2 regions of the Rhodoferax sp. GW822-FHT02A01 genome follow, and region 1 is predicted to be linked to the other one. Evidence: predicted binding sites of a transcription regulator. Region 1 holds the regulator's gene; the other holds the start of a gene.
What was found. Region 1 encodes NrdR, which represses ribonucleotide reductase genes. Its sites were predicted from a motif close to CACNANATNTNGTG; they were not measured.
Positions count from the first base shown of each region.

Region 2: a site for NrdR is predicted at 1,939-1,952, ahead of AAGF34_RS11475 (ribonucleoside-diphosphate reductase subunit alpha). Genes of this name have one in related genera too.

Region 1 covers NZ_CP152376.1:4,695,813-4,699,226, forward strand. Annotated here, with positions in the region: gene AAGF34_RS22290 (lytic transglycosylase domain-containing protein) at 1-114, shown strand, start outside; ZMP/ZTP riboswitch at 132-260, shown strand; gene glyA (serine hydroxymethyltransferase) at 303-1,547, shown strand; gene nrdR (transcriptional regulator NrdR) at 1,564-2,013, shown strand; gene AAGF34_RS22305 (GspH/FimT family pseudopilin) at 2,014-2,568, opposite strand; gene AAGF34_RS22310 (type IV pilin protein) at 2,879-3,340, shown strand; gene AAGF34_RS22315 (GspH/FimT family pseudopilin) at 3,334-3,414, shown strand, end outside.
Region 2 covers NZ_CP152376.1:2,446,918-2,450,331, forward strand. Annotated here, with positions in the region: gene AAGF34_RS11475 (ribonucleoside-diphosphate reductase subunit alpha) at 1-1,839, opposite strand, end outside; gene ampD (1,6-anhydro-N-acetylmuramyl-L-alanine amidase AmpD) at 2,246-2,839, opposite strand; gene AAGF34_RS11485 (sigma-54 dependent transcriptional regulator) at 2,832-3,414, opposite strand, start outside.

The sequences.
Region 1 (3,414 bases):
CAGGTCGCTGCAGGTCGCTCCGTCCCTCAGCTAAACACAACGTCGGTACCGGTAAAAGCCTCATCGCCTGCCAAGCCACAAACGGAAACCGTGGCCAGCCTTTTCAGTTCCTGATCCGGCTCAGTTAAACTCGCACTGCACGCGACTGGCGATAGGCCCTTGACCAACCGGTTTTCAGGGCTGATGTGGGATACCACAGGGGAGCGTGCCGCACGATGGTGATAAGTCGCTGCGATCAGCCGTTCGCCTGGGCAGCCCTGTGTCAAACCACACCCACAGGCCCAATGTCTTAAAGGACTGCCATGTACGACCGCAACATTCTTGTTGAACAGACCGATCCCGAACTGTGGAAGGCCATCCTGGCCGAAAATGCCCGTCAGGAACACCACATCGAGCTGATTGCCAGCGAAAACTACGCATCCCCCGCCGTCATGGCTGCCCAGGGAAGCCAGCTTACTAATAAGTATGCAGAAGGCTATCCAGGGAAGCGCTACTACGGCGGCTGCGAATTTGTGGACGTTGCCGAGCAACTTGCCATTGACCGCGTGAAGCAGCTGTTTGGCGCAGAAGCGGCCAATGTGCAAGCCCATTGCGGTGCCTCTGCCAATGAAGCCGTATTCCTGGCCTTCCTGAAGCCAGGCGACACCATCATGGGCATGAGCCTGGCCGAAGGTGGCCACCTGACCCACGGAATGCCCCTCAACATGAGTGGCAAATGGTTCAACGTGGTGAGCTATGGACTGGACGCCAAAGAAGCCATTGACTACGACGCCATGGAGCGCAAGGCCCATGAGCACAAGCCCAAGCTGATCGTGGCCGGCGCTTCGGCGTACAGTTTGCACATTGATTTTGAACGTTTTGCCAAGGTGGCCAAAGACATCGGCGCCATTTTCATGGTGGATATGGCCCACTATGCGGGTCTGATTGCCGCTGGCGTCTACCCTAACCCGGTGCCGCACGCCGACATTGTGACCTCCACCACCCACAAGAGTCTGCGTGGCCCCCGTGGCGGCATCATCCTGATGAAGGCTGAGCACGAAAAGGCGATCAACAGCGCGATCTTCCCTGGCTTGCAAGGCGGCCCCCTCATGCACGTGATTGCCGCAAAAGCAGTCGCGTTCAAGGAGGCGCTGGAACCCGGCTTCAAGCAGTACCAGCAGCAGGTATTGAAGAATGCCCAGATCGTGGCCGAAACCCTGACGCAACGCGGTCTTCGGATTGTGAGCGGCGGCACCCAAAGCCACGTCATGCTGGTTGACTTGCGGTCCAAAGGCATCACCGGCAAGGAAGCTGAAGCCGTTTTGGGCAGCGCTCACATGACCATCAACAAGAACGCCATCCCCAACGACCCGGAGAAACCCATGGTCACCAGCGGCGTGCGTATAGGCACACCAGCCATGACCACGCGCGGCTTCAAGGACGAAGAAGCGCGCTTGACTGCCAATCTGGTTGCGGACGTGCTGGACAATCCACGCGACGCAGCCAACATCGAAGCCGTTCGAGCCAAGGTGCACGCCCTGACCCAGCGGTTCCCGGTCTACAAATAAGTCGAGTGACCTGAACATGAAGTGCCCCTTCTGCGGAAATTCCGAAACCCAGGTCGTGGAGACCCGGATTGCCGAAGATGGGGACTTCATTCGTCGTCGCAGGCAATGCGGCTCCTGCGAGAAGCGCTTTACCACTTACGAGCGCCCGGACGTCAACTTCCCGTCCATCGTCAAGAAGGATGGACGACGCATCGAATTTGAGCGAGCCAAGCTCCAGGCCTCCATGAACCTGGCGCTACGCAAACGGCCGGTCAGCACAGAACAGGTGGACGCGGCGATCGAAAGGATCGAGGAAAAGCTGCTGAATCTGGGATTGCGTGAGGTGCAATCCACCCGCATTGGTGAACTGGTGATGCGCGAGCTCAAAAAGCTCGACAAGGTTGCTTACGTGCGATTCGCTAGCGTGTACCGCAACTTTGAGGATATTGATGAGTTCAAGACGTTGGTGGATGAGGTGAGCAAGTAGTTAGCTGGCACAAATTCCGCTGTAGGATTTATACACACGATATGTACCTCTCTTATTGACTGCAATGCAAAAAATTGGCACTGAGCTCGAGTCTCGAGTGGAAATAGTGAACGTGCCTGCCTGAAATCCGCCTTTAGGCAAAATGGCCTCGCCCGAAAAAGTGTAAGAGACATCTTTCGAAATTGGGGTGTTCCCGGAAAGCAGCAATTTTCCGGATATCGCTGCTTCCCGAAACAAGACTGTCTCTCCACCGTCGACTAGACGGCTATTGTTGATGTCGTGGAAAACAATCCACCCCTGCGACCAGTCTCCAGTAGTTTTGCACTGGAACCCATCATTGGATTTGCACATCACGACATGCCCGTTCCTGCGGATTGCTTCGATACGGGACAGACGCAAACCATCGCATACAGCCAATGACACGGAGCGAAGACGCCATTCGCTCACCAGATTACTCATTCCTGAAGCACAAAGCGCCACTGTCGCAGTCAAAATAGCGACTACTAGCAGCATTTCAATTGGTGAACTTCCAATTTGCAACCCAACTTTTCGCATGCACACCATTTCCCGCTCCATTAGGAGCGCTCAATAAATTAGGAAGAGGGAAATTGCAGCGCGGCAGAAAGCTGCTTGAAGTTGGAAATGCCTGTAGCCGTTGAATCAGGCGCAGGGATTCTAACGCCTCACAATCGACGCCCGCAACTCGTTGCCCTGGATGCTACCGCCCGTACTCTTTTGGCGACCACTTGTCAATCAGACACGCACGTGTCAATTCTTTCATTTAGCATGCAACGCAGTAGCCCAAACTAACCCCTGGGACATTGGGTATTTTTTGTAATTCAGATATCCCTACGGAACTCAATTTATGCAAATTAGAAATACTGCTCACGGCCTGCCCGTTGAGCGCGGATTTACCCTTATTGAGTTAATGATTACTGTTGCGATTGTGGGAATTTTGGCCTCCATTGCCTTACCTTCCTACAGTAATTATGTGATTCGCGGAAAGATTCCTGATGCTACTTCAACGTTGGCCGTCAAGCGAGTCAAGCTCGAACAGTATTACCAAGATAACAAAACCTATGCTGGTGCCCCGGATTGCAATTCCGACACCACAACCAGCAAATATTTTAATTTTGATTGTTCCGTCGCGGCCACGGCCTCTGTTTATACGCTGCGGGCGCAAGGGCAAGGCTCGATGGCGGGATTTACTTATACATTGGATCAAACCAATGCGAAGACTACAACCATCGCATCGCCGGCGCCTTCTGCTTGGCGAACCAGCTCCACCCAGGCTTGCTGGCTAACTAACACGGGGGGTACGTGTTAATTTCCAGACAAAGAGGTGTCAGCCTCATCGAAACCATGATGGCAGTGGTCATCATGGTTGTGTTGGTGGTTATG
Region 2 (3,414 bases), 2.2 Mb from region 1:
CTCGCCATCCTTCAGGTGGTGCAGCAGATTGACCGATCCCAGGTTGCAGACCGCGGTTTCAGTGTCAGACGTGTTGAGGGTGATTTCCGTGCACAGGTTGGACGAGTGCACCACGCCAGCGTGCTGCTGAGGCGAGCGCACGTTGCAGGCATCCTTGAACGTGATCCAGGGATGGCCGGTTTCGAACAGCATGGTCAGCATCTTGCGCCACAGGTCAGCGGCTTGCACCGTGCGGCTGGGCTTGATTTCGCCACGCGCAGCCTTTTCTTCGTAGGCTACATAAGCCTTCTCGAATTCGGCGCCGAACAGGTCATGCAGGTCCGGCACGTTGGAGGGCGAGAACAATGTCCACGTGCCCTTTTCCATGACGCGGCGCATGAACAGGTCAGGCACCCAGTTGGCGGTGTTCATGTCGTGGGTGCGGCGGCGGTCGTCACCGGTGTTCTTGCGCAGCTCCAGGAATTCTTCAATGTCCAGGTGCCATGTCTCCAGATAGGTGCAGACCGCGCCCTTGCGCTTGCCGCCCTGGTTCACGGCCACGGCGGTGTCATTGACCACCTTGAGGAACGGCACCACGCCTTGCGATTCACCATTGGTGCCCTTGATGTGGGAGCCCAGGGCGCGCACGCGCGTCCAGTCGTTGCCCAGGCCGCCGGCAAACTTGGACAGCAGTGCGTTTTCCTTGATGGATTCGTAGATGCCATCCAGATCGTCCGGCACCGTGGTCAGGTAGCAGCTGGAGAGCTGTGAGCGCAACGTGCCGCTGTTGAACAGTGTGGGTGTGGAGGACATGAAGTCGAAGCTGGAGAGCACTTCGTAGAACTCGATGGCGCGTGCCTCACGGTCGATCTCGTTGAGCGACAGGCCCATGGCCACACGCATGAAGAAAGCCTGCGGCAGTTCGATGCGCTTCTTGCCCACGTGCAGGAAGTAGCGGTCGTACAGAGTCTGCAGACCCAGGTAGTCGAAATTCAGGTCGCGGTCGGCCTTGAGTGCGGCGCCAAGTCGCTTCAAATCGAACTGCAGCAGCTTTTCGTCCAGCAGCTCGGCATCCACGCCTTTCTTGATGAAACCGGGGAAGTAGTCGGCATAGGCCTGTGCCATATCGGCCTGGGCCACGTCGCGGCCCAGAATCTCGCGCGAGATGGTGACAAACAACAGGCGCGCAGTGGCGTAGGTGTAGTCCGGATCTTTCTCGATCAGTGTGCGGGCTGCCAGGATGGATGCCTTGTAGACCTCGTCCATGGGAACGCCGTCGTACAGATTGCGCATGGTCTCGGCCACGATGGGATCGGCCTTGACGTCGGCGCCCAGGCCGGCGCAAGCAGTCTCGATGCGGGATTTGAGCAGGTCCAGGTCCAGCTCCACCCGCTGACCGTCTTCGGTGACGTGGATAGTGGCCGCCTTGGGTTTGACCTGTTCCACCTGCTTGGCGCGCTCCTGGGTGCGGCGTTCGCGGTACAGAACATAGGCGCGGGCTATCTCGTGGTGGCCACCGCGCATCAGTCCCAGTTCCACCTGGTCCTGCACATCTTCAATATGGAAAGTGCCGCCACCCGGGCGTGAACGCATCAGCGCGCGAATGACTTGCTGCGTCAGGCCATCCACGGTTTCGCGCACGCTGGCCGACGCTGCACCCTGTGTGCCGTGCACGGCCAGAAAGGCTTTCATCATCGCCACGGCGATCTTATTGGGTTCAAACGGAACCACTGCGCCGTTGCGCCGGATGATCTGGTAATGGGCCAACGGATGGGCCTGCGCGTCGGCATATGAGGGAGCAGCCTGGGTACTCAGGACGCCGGTGGACAGTGGGGTGCTTGGAGATGCGTAAGACTGCATGATTTCCTCTTCTAAATCAGTTTTATTGTTGGGGTTCAGGGAAGTCGGGAAGGGCCTGTCATCGGTGCGATCCCCTTGTGTATCCGTGTGAACGTAACACACTATATCTGGGGTCATGGTTGATGGCAAGCCACTACCTGTAGTGTATCCAACGACGATGCGGGATGGCCCATTGCGACTGAAAAAAGTTGCAACAAGGTCTTGCAATGCAGGACTTTTTCTCTCCGCCCGCGCCCAGCCCGCATGAAATGCGGCTCCAACAAAAAGGACGTCGATTTGGCGCGGCTTGGCGGACGTTTTTGTCGCCAAAAGCGCGCCGCGCAAGACCTTTCGTGGCCGGCGTTTTTGTCAGATAAGTGTGCACCTGCGGATGCCGGCTGCACCAGGTCGGCCTGTCAGCCGCCCATCACATATGCTTATCGGGAAAATACGGGGGTAAAAAGCCGCAACGGTTACGCAGATAGTCCCAATCAAAGCCGGGACCGGGGTCGGATTTGCGTCCCGGGGCAATGTGTTCGTGTCCCGCGATGTGCGCAACCGGGTAATGGCCAGCGATCGCGGGCAACAGGGCGAGCAGGGTTTCGTACTGGGGTTGCTCGAAGGTGTTGCCTTCCAGTCCTTCGAGTTCTATGCCTATGGAGAAGTCATTGCAGTTGCTTCGCTCGCCAAAGCGCGACTGCCCTGCATGCCAGGCCCGGTCATCGCAGCTGACGAACTGCCACAACTCGCCTCCACGCTGAATGAAGAAATGCGCGGAAACCTGCAGACCTTCCATTTGCTTGAAGTAAGGGTGTGCGTTCCAGTCCAGCGTATTGCAAAAAAGCTGCTGCACCGCATCTCCTCCGTACTCGCCGGGTGGCAGGCTGACGGAGTGCAGCACCACCAGATCGACAGCCACGTCTTTGGGGCGTGGTCCGAAATTGGGCGAATCACAGCGGCGTGCAAAGGCGTACCAGCCATCTCGCCACGTGATCGGGTCCACGGCAGGGGGGCTATTCATCGGAATCCTCGCCGCTCACGTCTGGTGCATCGATCTTGAGCCTGGCTATGCGGTAGCGTATTTGTCGCAACGTCAGTCCCAGCTGTTTGGCTGCCAGGGTACGGTTGAATCCGGTTTCCCGCAACGCACGCACCAGGATGCTGCGCTCCTGCTCGTCCAGATAGCGTTGCAGGTCGTCCGGCAAGGGCGCTTTGGCCGCCGGGGTCTCCACCGCCTGGGGAGGCGTTGAAGTGCGTTGGGGGGAGGGCATGCAGCGCTCAAGCTCTATGCCCGAGAGTTCGAGGGCGTTGCCTTCGCTGAGGGCCAGCGCACGGTGCAGAATGTTTTCCAGTTCACGCACGTTACCCAGCAAGGGCAGTCCGGCCAGGCGCGCCATGGTGTGGGCGGGGACCTGCCGCATGGGCAGGTCGGAATCCCGGGAAATGCGCTCCAGCAATGTCTGGCACAGCGCAGGCAAATCCTCCGGGCGCTCGCGCAGAGGTGGGATGTCTATGTCAATCACGTTGAGGCGGTAGAACAGGTCCTGACGGAAAGTGCCTGCGACGACTTCGCTGGGCAGATCCTTGTGGGTTGCA